Pseudosulfitobacter pseudonitzschiae: one gene and its partner. The protein of the gene in region 2 interacts with the protein of the main gene of each other region in a pairwise test. Links are inferred from orthologs where the notes say so. Each region holds a gene or a part of one and is shown on either strand. Other genes may lie near its edges.

What was found. The genes of interacting proteins can lie anywhere in the genome.
Region 1: the proteins of dnaQ (region 2) and dnaE interact in binary tests that used the Escherichia coli proteins (3 or more experiments, as listed by UniProt). The link is inferred for Pseudosulfitobacter pseudonitzschiae from one-to-one orthologs.

Annotation. Positions count from the first base shown.
Region 1 is NZ_CP022415.1:353,631-359,909, reverse strand. The notes cover bases 2,209-6,279. They hold dnaE (DNA polymerase III subunit alpha), read right to left. Parts: upstream 5,925-6,279; coding sequence 2,409-5,924; downstream 2,209-2,408. Other genes in these bases: xdhA (xanthine dehydrogenase small subunit), read left to right, coding at 6,134-6,279; SULPSESMR1_RS01605 (hypothetical protein), read right to left, coding at 2,209-2,319. Outside these bases: hisS (histidine--tRNA ligase), read right to left, coding at 1-932; SULPSESMR1_RS01610 (SlyX family protein), read left to right, coding at 1,059-1,253; more of SULPSESMR1_RS01605, read right to left, coding at 1,327-2,208. UniProt on the Escherichia coli protein: DNA polymerase III is a complex, multichain enzyme responsible for most of the replicative synthesis in bacteria. This DNA polymerase also exhibits 3' to 5' exonuclease activity. The alpha chain is the DNA polymerase catalytic subunit.
Region 2 is NZ_CP022415.1:3,199,598-3,204,804, reverse strand. What follows is about bases 2,209-5,207. They hold dnaQ (DNA polymerase III subunit epsilon), read right to left. Parts: upstream 4,052-5,207; coding sequence 3,365-4,051; downstream 2,209-3,364. Other genes in these bases: SULPSESMR1_RS15750 (shikimate dehydrogenase), read right to left, coding at 4,634-5,207; coaE (dephospho-CoA kinase), read right to left, coding at 4,044-4,637; secB (protein-export chaperone SecB), read left to right, coding at 2,841-3,332; SULPSESMR1_RS15770 (FxsA family protein), read left to right, coding at 2,293-2,772. Outside these bases: SULPSESMR1_RS15785 (Smr/MutS family protein), read right to left, coding at 1-499; mltA (murein transglycosylase A), read right to left, coding at 496-1,488; SULPSESMR1_RS15775 (Tim44/TimA family putative adaptor protein), read right to left, coding at 1,530-2,186. UniProt on the Escherichia coli protein: DNA polymerase III is a complex, multichain enzyme responsible for most of the replicative synthesis in bacteria. The epsilon subunit contain the editing function and is a proofreading 3'-5' exonuclease.

The DNA.
Region 1 (6,279 bases), 2.8 Mb from region 2 along the record:
ACCACCGATGGGTCGATCTCGATCCGGTCGGGGCCATAACCGCCCGCCGCCAGCAGTTCGACAATCTGTTCCAGTTCGTCCACCCCCGTCTCGCCGGTTGCCGATCCGGCGACCAACTCGCGCAGACGTGCCACGGTGGCCGACCCGCTGTCGCGCTTGGCCTGCATAAAGCCCATGACCACATCGCTTTGCGCATCGCTTAGGCCCGCGCCCTCGGTGAAATCACCACTGTCATCCTTGCGCCCTTCCCCCAACAAAGCGCGCACGCCGTCGACGCCCAGTCGGTCCAGTTTGTCGATGGCCCTCAGGACGATGCCGCGCTCGGCCTCCATCGCGTCGGGGTTGGCAGGGTCCAGCACACCGGCAACCTCCATCACCCCGTTCAGCACTTTGCGGTTGTTGACCCTAATGATGTAGTCGCCGCGCGGGATGCCGACCTGCTCCAGCGTGTCGGCCAGCATCGCACAAATCTCGGCGTCCGCGCCCATGCTGGCGCTGCCGACGGTGTCGGCGTCGCACTGATAAAACTGCCGGAACCGGCCCGGACCCGGTTTTTCGTTGCGCCACACAGGCCCCATCGCATAGCGCCGGTAGGGATTCGGCAAATCGTTGCGATGCTGGGCATAAACCCGCGCCAGCGGTGCCGTCATGTCATAGCGCAGCGCCAGCCAGTCGCCCGACCGCTCGCCTTCGCCGTCCTCTTGCCAGCCAAAAACACCCGCGTTGGGGCGGTCCACATCGGGCAGAAACTTGCCCAATGCCTCGACCGTCTCGACCGCACTGGTTTCCAGCGCATCAAAGCCGTAGCGATGATAAACCCCGGCAATCGCTTGCAGCATCTCGGTGCGGGTGGTCACCTCGGCTCCGAAATAGTCGCGAAAACCTTTGGGCGTCTCCGCCTTGGGGCGTGGGGTCTTTTTGGGCTTTGCCATGACAGGCTCCAATGGGATGAGCGTTCGCGCACGGGCTTACGATATGGGCCAGATGGGGGCAAGCACCTCGCTCCCCATTGCAAGCGGCGGCATGATGGCGCAAATGGGCATCAAAGGAGATCCCGCATGGAACAGCTCGAAGAACAGATCGCCCACCTGATCCGCGCCGTTGACGACCTGTCGGATGTCGTTGCCCGCCAAGAGGGCGAGATCGCCACCCTGACCCGCCGCGTTCACATGCTGATGCAACGCGAGGGCGAACGCGAATCCCAGACCACCGGCGGCACCGTGACCGGTGACGAACGCCCGCCGCATTACTGACAGGTGCGATCAAGCGGCAAATCGACCCTTCGGGGAGAGTTTATCTGGCAAGATGAAGCAGGCCACATGCGGCTCAGGGCATTTTGATCGCCGCCGCCATCACATGGCCGTCATGTAACAAGATGTCGGCCCAACGCGCGTTGTTGCCAAAGTGCTCGTAGGTACTGACAAAGACGGTGTCTTTTTCCAGCCGACCGATGGCACTGCCGCAGGGTTTGCGTTTTCCTACGCGGCAAATTTGCGACTTGACCTTTTCATAGGCCTTGTCGGTGTCGCTATAAGGATATTCTTCCGCAGGTCGACCATAGCGCAGCTGTTCGTGCATCGACGGCGCGCCGAACATGGCAAGGGCGGCCGTGAACTGGCGGGCACAACCGTCGGAAAAGCCGGTGATAAAGAACGTGCGCGCAACGGTGCTTTGCGGATTGCTGTCATAAAGCGTAAAACCGTTGCCGCGTGCAGGGGCCTTGTCGATCTTGGTGCCCATCTGACCACGACCCGCATCACAGACCCGTGCAATGGCACCATAGGGTAGCACCGCGCCCAAAGGCACATCCAGCATATCAGGACCGGATGCGCGTGCAGCACGCCCGCCGCCAAACAGACCGCCGCGTTTTTCCTCGGAAACGCGCGCTTGGGGGGCGGCCTCGGTGATTTCGGGTGAGAGCGATACGGTTTGCACGCCAGCAGCCTGCGCGTTCGCGTCAGTGGTGGTACCCGCCCGCAGCAGACCAAAGAGGCCACGGCGCTTTTCTGGTTCGACCAGAGGGGCCGCATCACCTTCGGTGGTTCCGGTTTGTGGCGCGTCTGTCGTCACGGCATCGACGGTGCCCGCATCTGCCGCAATGGTCTCATCCTCTTTGGCAGGCTCTGCCGGTTTGGCCCCGTTGAAAAGGCTGGCAAAAATACCCCCCTCACGGGCCAATTCTTCGGGCGAAGGCAGGGCGGCTGCCACAGGTTCGTTTTCGGCCAGTTCGACGTCAGAGAAATGTTCGACCTTGTCCAGCGGGTCGCCGCAGCCTGCCAAGGCAAGCGCCATCACCAATCCTGTCAAAGCCCTGTGCACGCCGCACCTCCTGCGTTTCGCGTGCGGTTGTGTTAGCGCAATGGCCGCGCCCCTGTCCACCAAGTCGCAACAAACCAGCAATGCGGCGCCTAGATTTCCTCGACTTCTATCACGCCGCCCAGACTTTTTATCGCGCCCTTGATCTGCGGGTTTACGGGGAAGTCATCGCCCAGTTCGACATCGACCTCGCCGTTCAGCCCCGCGCCCATCAGGCACAACTGGACCGGTCCGCGTCCGATCGCGCGCGTGCCTTTTGTCGCACCGTCCAGCACCGATGCGATCGAGCCGATAGCCCCCGCGTCGTTGATGTACACGCGCAGGCCCATGCCACCCACATCGGCCACCACGGCATCAATCGGTGCCACGGAACGCGCCAGCAGCTTAAGCTGATCGCTCTCCATCGTTGCTTCGGCGGTGATGATCACCTTGGCCCCGGTCACCAGAAAGTCCTGAGATTTCTCCAGCGCTTCCGAGAACAGGGTGACCTCGTAGGCACCTGTGGTGTCCGACAACTGGGCAAAAGCAAAGCGGTTGCCCTTGGCCGATTTGCGGATCTGACACCCCGCAACCACGCCCGCCAGTTTGGCATTCTTTGCCCCGCGCCGTTCGACATCGGCAAGCACCTCATCCAGTGTCTGCACGCCCTTGCGTTTCAGCGCGCCGGCATAGTCGTCCAGCGGGTGGCCGGACAGATAAAAGCCCACGGCCTTGAACTCTTCGGCCAGACGTTCAGCGGGCAGATAATCATCGCCCGGCATCATCCGCGGTTCGGGCAGATCGTCGCCAGCCTCGCCGAACAGCGACACCTGATCCGAGTTCTTCTGGTCGTGGATGGCTGCGGAATATTGCACCAGAGCGTCCAGCGCATCATACACCCTGCGGCGGTTGTTATCGAGTTGGTCAAAAGCCCCAGAACGGGCCAGCATCTCCAACGGGCGTTTGCCCACCCGTTTCAGATCAACCCGTCGAGCCAGATCGAACAGCGTTGCAAAGGGTTTGTCCACTCCATCCACCTTGCGGCCTTCGGTGACCAGTTTCATCGCCTCGACGCCCACGTTCTTCAAGGCACCCAGCGCATAGACCAGCGCGCCATCGACTACCTTGAACATCGCATCCGAGCGGTTCACACAAGGCGGCACCCATGGCAGGCCCATCGCCTTGCGGACCTCTTCGAAATAAATCGCCAGTTTGTCGGTCAAGTGGATATCGCAGTTCATCACACCGGCCATAAACTCGACCGGATGGTTCGCCTTCAGCCATGCAGTCTGATAGCTGACCACCGCATAGGCGGCAGCGTGGGATTTGTTGAAACCATAGTTGGCGAACTTGTCGAGAAGGTTCCAGACCTCCATCGCCTTGTCCTTGTCCACACCGTTGGCTTTGGACCCTTCCAGAAACTTGGGCCGCTCTGCGTCCATCGCTTCCTGAATTTTCTTACCCATCGCACGGCGCAGCAGGTCGGCACCGCCAAGACTGTATCCCGCCATGTCCTGCGCGATCTGCATCACCTGTTCCTGATAGACGATGATGCCTTGGGTCTCATCGAGAATATGGTCGATCGTCGGGTGCAGGTTTTCGCGTTTGCGCAGGCCATTCTTGACCTCGCAATAGGTCGGGATGTTTTCCATCGGACCGGGACGGTACAGCGCCACAAGGGCCACGATGTCCTCGATGCACGTCGGCTTCATCCGTTTGAGCGCGTCCATCATACCGCTGGATTCCACCTGAAACACGGCGACGGTCTTGGCGGCAGCATAAAGCTTGTACGATGCCTCGTCATCTAGCGGGATGGCGTTGATGTCATTCTGCGTGCCCGGGGCGGGCTCATATAACTGCGTGCCATCGGCCCCGACATGCAGGTCACGCCCCGCACCACGGATCTGGTCCACAGCATTCTGGATCACAGTCAGGGTCTTCAGGCCCAGAAAGTCGAACTTGACCAGACCGGCCTGTTCCACCCACTTCATGTTGAACTGGGTCGCGGGCATGTCGGAACGCGGGTCCTGGTACAGCGGCACCAGCGCATCCAGCGGACGGTCGCCGATCACCACACCGGCGGCGTGCGTCGATGCGTTGCGCAACAGCCCCTCGACCTGCTGGCCGTAATCCAGCAGCCGTTTGACCACCTCTTCATTGCGCGCCTCGTCGCGCAGGCGCGGTTCGTCGATCAGGGCTTTGGCGATGCTGACAGGTTTTACCCCCTCGACCGGGATCAGTTTCGACAACCGGTCGACCTGACCATATGGCATCTGCAATACCCGCCCGATGTCGCGCACTGCCGCCTTGGACAGCAGCGCACCAAAGGTGATGATCTGCCCCACCTTGTCGCGGCCGTACTTCCTTTGCACATAGCGGATCACTTCCTCGCGGCGGTCCATGCAAAAGTCGATGTCAAAGTCGGGCATGCTGACCCGTTCGGGGTTCAGGAACCGCTCAAACAGCAAGGCATAGCGCAGCGGATCAAGGTCGGTAATGGTCAGCGCATAGGCCACCAGACTGCCCGCACCCGACCCACGGCCCGGACCCACCGGAATATTCTCGTCCTTGGCCCATTTGATAAAATCGGCAACGATCAGAAAGTAACCGGGGAACCCCATGCCCTCGATAATATCCAGTTCGAAATCCAGCCGCTTCTGATAGTCTTCGACCGGCGCGGCATGCGGGATCACCTCCAACCGCGCCTTCAGGCCTTCGTTGGCCTGACGGCGCAGTTCGACCACTTCGTCGTCGGCAAACTTGGGCAGGATCGGATCACGGCGATAGGCCATAAAGGCGCAGCGCTTGGCAATCTCGACAGTGTTCTGGACCGCCTCGGGCAGATCGGCGAACAGCGTCACCATCTCGGACTGCGATTTGAAATAATGCTGGTTGGTCAGACGGCGTCGGTCCTGCTGCTGGTCGACATAGGCTCCCTCGGCAATGCAGATCAGCGCGTCATGCGCCTCGTACATATCTGTGGCCGGAAAGTACACATCGTTGGTGGCCACCAGTGGCAAATCCATCGCATAGGCCATCTCGACAAAGGGCCGCTCGGTCAACTTTTCCGCATCGGGCTGACCGTCGGGGCCGGGATGCCGCTGCAACTCGACATACAGCCGCTGCGGGAAAGCTGCCGCCAGCCGGTCCATCATCGCCTGCGCTGCTGGGCGCTGGCCTGCACGCAGCAACATGCCCAACGGCCCCTCGGGCCCACCGGTCAGACAGATCAGCCCCGCCGACAGCGCCTCAAGCTCGTCCAGTGTCACCTGCGGTAACTGCCCGTCTCCCTTAAGATACAGGCAAGAGTTCAGCTTCATCAGGTTCTCGTAACCCGTCTCGTTCTGCGCCAGCAGCACAAGGCCCGCAGGCAGGCGCGGCCGGTCACCGGGGCGGGTCTCGGCCCATGTCAGATCGACCTGACAGCCGATGATCGGCTGGATTCCCGCCCCCGACAGCGTGACAGAGTATTCCAACGCCGCGAACATGTTGTTGGTGTCAGTCAACGCCAGCGCAGGCATATCGTGTTTTTTGCACAAGTCAGGCAGCTTTTTCAGCCGCAACGCGCCCTCCAGCAGGGAATACTCGGAATGGGTGCGCAGGTGAATGAATCGGGGATCATGGGGCATGCCCCAACCCTAACGCCCGCCTGCGCCCCCTGCCAGAGCGATGACACATTTCGCGCCACTTTCCGGCACCTTCCCGGTCAGGCCGCGCCAAATCTCTTGCAATGCAACGCTTTGCCCGCCTAGGCTGATCGCCAACACGCCCGCGCCCGTCTACGCCACATCGACGTCGCGCCTTGTCGGGCATTGGTAGGGTGGCAGGTCAGTACCTTATGAACGTGTCTTTTCGTCTGAACGGAGAGGACGTCACCGCGACAGATGTCTCCCCCACGACGACACTCCTCGACTGGCTGCGCGAAACGCGCGGCCTGACCGGCACCAAGGAAGGCTGCAACGAAGGCGACTGCGGTGCCTGTTC
Region 2 (5,207 bases):
GCGCCATCGACAACCACTGGGGCACCTGATGACGCAACACGCCAAAACGGACGGGGATCGGGCCACCTTCATCCCGGGATTTGCCCTTGCCTGTGATCACCAGAACCAGCCGTTTTCCCGACGCCTGCGATGACAGAATAAACCGCGTCAGCGCCGGATGCGCGTGATCCAGCGTCATACCGTGCAGGTCGATGCGACCCTCTGGTTTCAGCTTGCCGCGTCTCATCTGGTCAAAGGCTTTGCGGTCCATCTGGACCTGCGCCTTTGACAAACGCTCGGCCAAGGGGTGCAACACGTCGCGGGTGATCGCCGGCTGACCTTTGGAAACTGCGGGCTTCGGCAATGTCTCGAAACGGGGGGTGACGCGCGGCTGTGGTGGGTCCGCCCGCGTAACCTCAAGCGCTTGCTTCATCGCCGCACCGGTGTCCAGCCTTTCGGCCTTTTCGGTAACCTTGCGCCACAACTCAAGCTCGTCCGGTCGAAGACGCCGGCGGGTCATATCGCGCTTTCGGGCAGCATGGCATAGGCGCGCTGAATCGGCAGCAGCACATACATGCGTCCGGGATCACGCAACCGCCCCGCAGCACGCCCCGCCTTGTCACCGGTGCCAAAGAACACATCGGCGCGCTGTGCGCCCTTGATCGCCGATCCGGTGTCTTGCGCGATCATCAGACGGCGCAGCGGCAGCTTGCCATCCTTTTCGATCCACACCGGTGCGCCCAGCGGCACAAATGACGGATCGACAGCAATCGACCGCATCGTAGTGATCGAACGGTTCATTGCACCCAGCGGGCCGCGGTCGGCGGGCACTTCGCTGACCTCGCGAAAAAAGACATAAGAGTCGTTGTGATACAGCAGTTCACGTCCTGTATCCGGATTGCGGCGCACCCAGCTCTTGATCACATCGGCGCTGACCTGATGGGCGGTGTAGGTGCCGCGCCGGACCAGTTCCGCTCCAATCGAGCTGTAATCATGCCCGTTCGATCCCTCATACCCCACGCGCAGGAACGTGCCATCAGGCAGACGAATCCGCCCAGAACCCTGAATTTGCAGAAAGAACAATTCAACTGGGTCATCGACCCACGCGATTTCCAGACCGCGCCCGGACATCGTGTCACCATCAAGAATATCACGACGGGTCAGCCACGGACGGGTCACGCGTGCCTCGGGTGGCATGGAATACACCGGATAGCGAAAGCGCGGTGTTTGCTGCCGCGATCCGTCAAGTTCGGGTTCAAAATAGCCGGTGAACAGCCCGTCCTTCCCGTCTTCGATCAGCACGGGGCGAAACAGAAGCTCAAAGAATGTTCGGGGTTCGGGGTTTTGCGCGGCAAAGGCGCACAGGGCGCGCCAGTCCGGTTCATTCAAATCGTGGCAGGTGTTTCTGAAAACAGCCATGGCAGCGGCGTGGTCATCGGTGTCCCAGCCGTCAAGCTGGTCAAAGCCTGTAACCTGCACCCGTGTTTCAGACTGAGCCGGTTGTGTCATCGCCGCCCCCATAAGGATACCGGCAACAACACACCGCCAGATCACGCGTCTGTGGAAACCAGCAGCCAATTTGGATCATCCGAACCCATTGTCCGCGCAAAGGCCCAAGTGTCCTTCTGGCGTTTGATTTCGGTTGTACTGCCTTCCACGATATCGCCGCCCTTGTCACGCACGGCAGAGGTCAGTTCAGCGACAAAGCGAATGGTCAACTCGGCCTCGTTGGTGTCAGCGTCAAAGGTGGCATCAGTCAGCCTGACTTCGCTGATGCCGATAAAGTTCACGTCGATGGTCAGACCCTGATCTTCGCGCGCGGCCACGCCGTCGACAAAACTCTCATAGACCTCTTCGGACAGGAAGGGCTGAATCTGCGCCAGTTCGCCCTTTTCATAGCCCAGAACGATCATTTCATAAGCACCGCGCGCGCCGCCAAGGAAATCAGAGACGTTGAACGACGGCTCGATCCGCTTCATCCCCGCCAGTGCTTTGGCAGCATCACTGTCTTCGGGGACGTGATCGGTGATATCCAGGTCGGGCCCGCCTTCGATCACTTCGAATTCGGGGCGCTTGGCATCTGACGATTGTTTGGTCACAGGCGGCTTTTCAAAGCCTTCACGCGTGCCCAGAACGCTTTTCAGGCGCAGGATCAGGAAAATGGCGATGCCGGCCAGAACCAACAGTTGGATAAGGGGCGCTTGCATTGAAATAACCTCATTCAGGCGGAGAAGTGGTAACCCGCAGTGTTGGACATTATGTAGGGGCTGAGGCGCATCAAGTCCACCGCGCCAACAGGAAAGGATCGTTTGTATGTGGTTGTTTTTGGCATTTCTCGCTGTGCCACTGATCGAGATTACGCTTTTTGTCCAGATCGGTGGTGCCATTGGGCTGGGCTGGACCCTGTTTATCGTCATCGCGACAGCCATTCTGGGGACCTATCTGGTGCGCCAGCAAGGGTTGCGAACGATTGAAAAGCTTCGGTCGTCGGTGAACGAACTGACCGATCCAACCGAACCGCTTGTTCACGGCGCAATGATCCTGTTTGCCGGCGCCCTGTTGCTGACACCGGGATTCTTCACCGACGCTTTGGGCTTTTCGTTGATGATCCCGCAGGTACGGTCGTGGATGTTTCAGACCATGCGCAGCCGGATCAACGTGTCAGCTTTTGCAACCGGTCCGCAGCAATCTCGACGCCATCCCGACCGTCCCGATGTGATTGACGCCGATTATCAGGACGTCACCCCCGAAACGGATGAACCCCAAGGCCCGTCAGGCTGGACCAAGCCATAAGGCCCGGCATTGAGCACCGCCCGGCAACCTGCTAAAGCGTGAAAAACGCTATTTAATGGGAGACTCCAATGGCTGAAACAGACGGTCAGGCACCACAGCAACAGGCGCAACCATCTATGCGCATCTTGGGCCAGTTCATTCGCGACATGTCGTTCGAGAACATCATGGCACAAAAGGGCGCGCCGCAGGATGTGCAGCCCGATGTGCAGGTTCAGGTGAACCTTGATGCCAAAAAGCGCAGCACTGACAACCAGTATGAATCCGCGATCAAACTGAACGTCACATCCAAGGTCAAAGACGGCGACGCCACACTGTTCGTGCTGGAAATCGACTATGTCGGGATCTTTCACATCGAAAACGTGCCCGAAGACCAGATGCACCCGTTCTTGCTGATCGAGTGCCCGCGCATGATCTTCCCGTTTTTACGCCGTGTTGTCAGCGACATCACCCGCGACGGTGGTTTCCCGCCGCTGAATCTGGAAAACATCGACTTTATCGCAATGTACCGCAATGAAATCGCGCGTCGTCAGGCAGAAAACCCGCCCAAAGCCGACGCTTGATCTAATGAAAGCTGGAGGCCGCTAGGCGGCCTTCAGCCCTTTGCCCACAGGGTTGCGTCACCCATTTTTTCGATAAACGTGGCATGGGCCTGTGCCTCTTCTTCGGTCAGAAGGGACGGCATGGCGGTCGGGCGCGGCTGAGGTGTCCAGTCGGGCAGGTCGGTTTCCGACTTTTGCGAATTACCGGTGGACAGGCCGAAATCAGGCTGCCGGCCACCAATCAGTTCAAGATAAACCTCGGCCAGAATTTCACTGTCCAGCAAAGCGCCGTGCAGCGTGCGCGCCCCGTTGTCGATGCCAAAACGGCGGCACAACGCATCCAGTGATGCGGGCGAGCCGGGAAACCGCTTGCGGGCGATTTCAAGCGTATCAATGGCGCGGTCATAGGGAATTTCCGGCAGGTTCATCCACTTTAACTCGGCATTTAGAAACTTCATATCAAAGGCAGCGTTGTGGATCACCAGTTTTGCATCGCCGATAAAGTCCAGAAAGGCCTGACCGATGGATGCGAACTTCGGCTTGTCGCGCAGAAAGTCGTCGCCCAGCCCGTGTACCTGAAACGCTTCGTCCGGCATTCCGCGTTCCGGGTTGATGTATTGATGATAGGTCTTGCCCGTGGCCATGTGGCCCATCAACTCGACCGCGCCGATCTCGACGATACGGTCACCGGTGAACGGGTCAAATCCGGTTGTTTCGGTGTCCAGAACGATCTCACGCATCGGATAAGCCTGCCTTGATGGTGTTTACGATGGCCTGCACCTGCGCGCGGGCGTGGTCCATCGTATCGGTGATCACAACATAGTCGGACTGTGCCACTTTGTCATCGTTTGGCATTTGTTTCGCTTTGATCTGCTCGAATTGCTCAAGTGTCATTGTACCACGGTCCAGCACGCGCTTTTGTTGTATTTCCGCCGGAACAGAGACACATACAACCGCATCCATCGCCTTGTTTCCGCCGGTTTCAAACAGCAGCGGAATGTCGAATACCAAAATGTCGGACCGCGCCGCGTCGACAAACTCTTTCCGGTCTTGTGCCACAAGCGGATGCACGATTTTCTCGATCCGCGCCAGCAATGTAGGGTCTTCGGCGATCAATGCGCGCAAGGATGGGCGCGACACCATGCCGTCAATCACTGCACGCGGCTCAAGCGCGCGCATCGGTTCGACTGCACTGCCGCCTTTGCCGTAAATGCGGTGTACGGCGACATCGGCATCCCACACATCGCACCCTGCTTCGGCGAACAATTGCGCCGTGGTTGATTTGCCCATGCCAATGGACCCGGTCAGCCCCAAACGAAAGCTCATCGCAGGGCCGCTGCCCGTGCCGCACTATCGACCGTTGGGCGCTGGCCAAACCACCGCTCGAACCCAGGCACGGCCTGATGCAGCAACATGCCCAAGCCATCAACCACTACACAGCCTTGTTCTTCGGCAGTGGCAAGAAATCTGGTCTTGAGCGGGGTATAAACCAGATCTGTTGCAACAGTGCCGTGTCGCAACCCGTCCAAGGGTATACGCATTTCAGGTTTGCCGATCATCCCCAGTGATGATGTGTTTACCGTCAGCACGGCATCATCCAGCATGTTGCCCGCCTGCACCCAGTCATAGATCTGTACACGGCTGCCAAAGTCAGAGGCCAATCGTTCCGACCGCACGCGGGTGCGGTTGGTCAGCATGATCTCGGGCACGCCTGCGTCCAACAGCGACGCAACGACCGCGCGGGACGCGCCACCGGCACCAATCACAGCTGCGGGACCGGATTGAGGAACCCAGTTTGGCGCACCGGTTTTAAGATTTTCCAGAAACCCGTAACCATCTGTATTATCAGCCTGAATCTTGCCATCCTTGCGAAAGATTATTGTGTTCGCCGCGCCG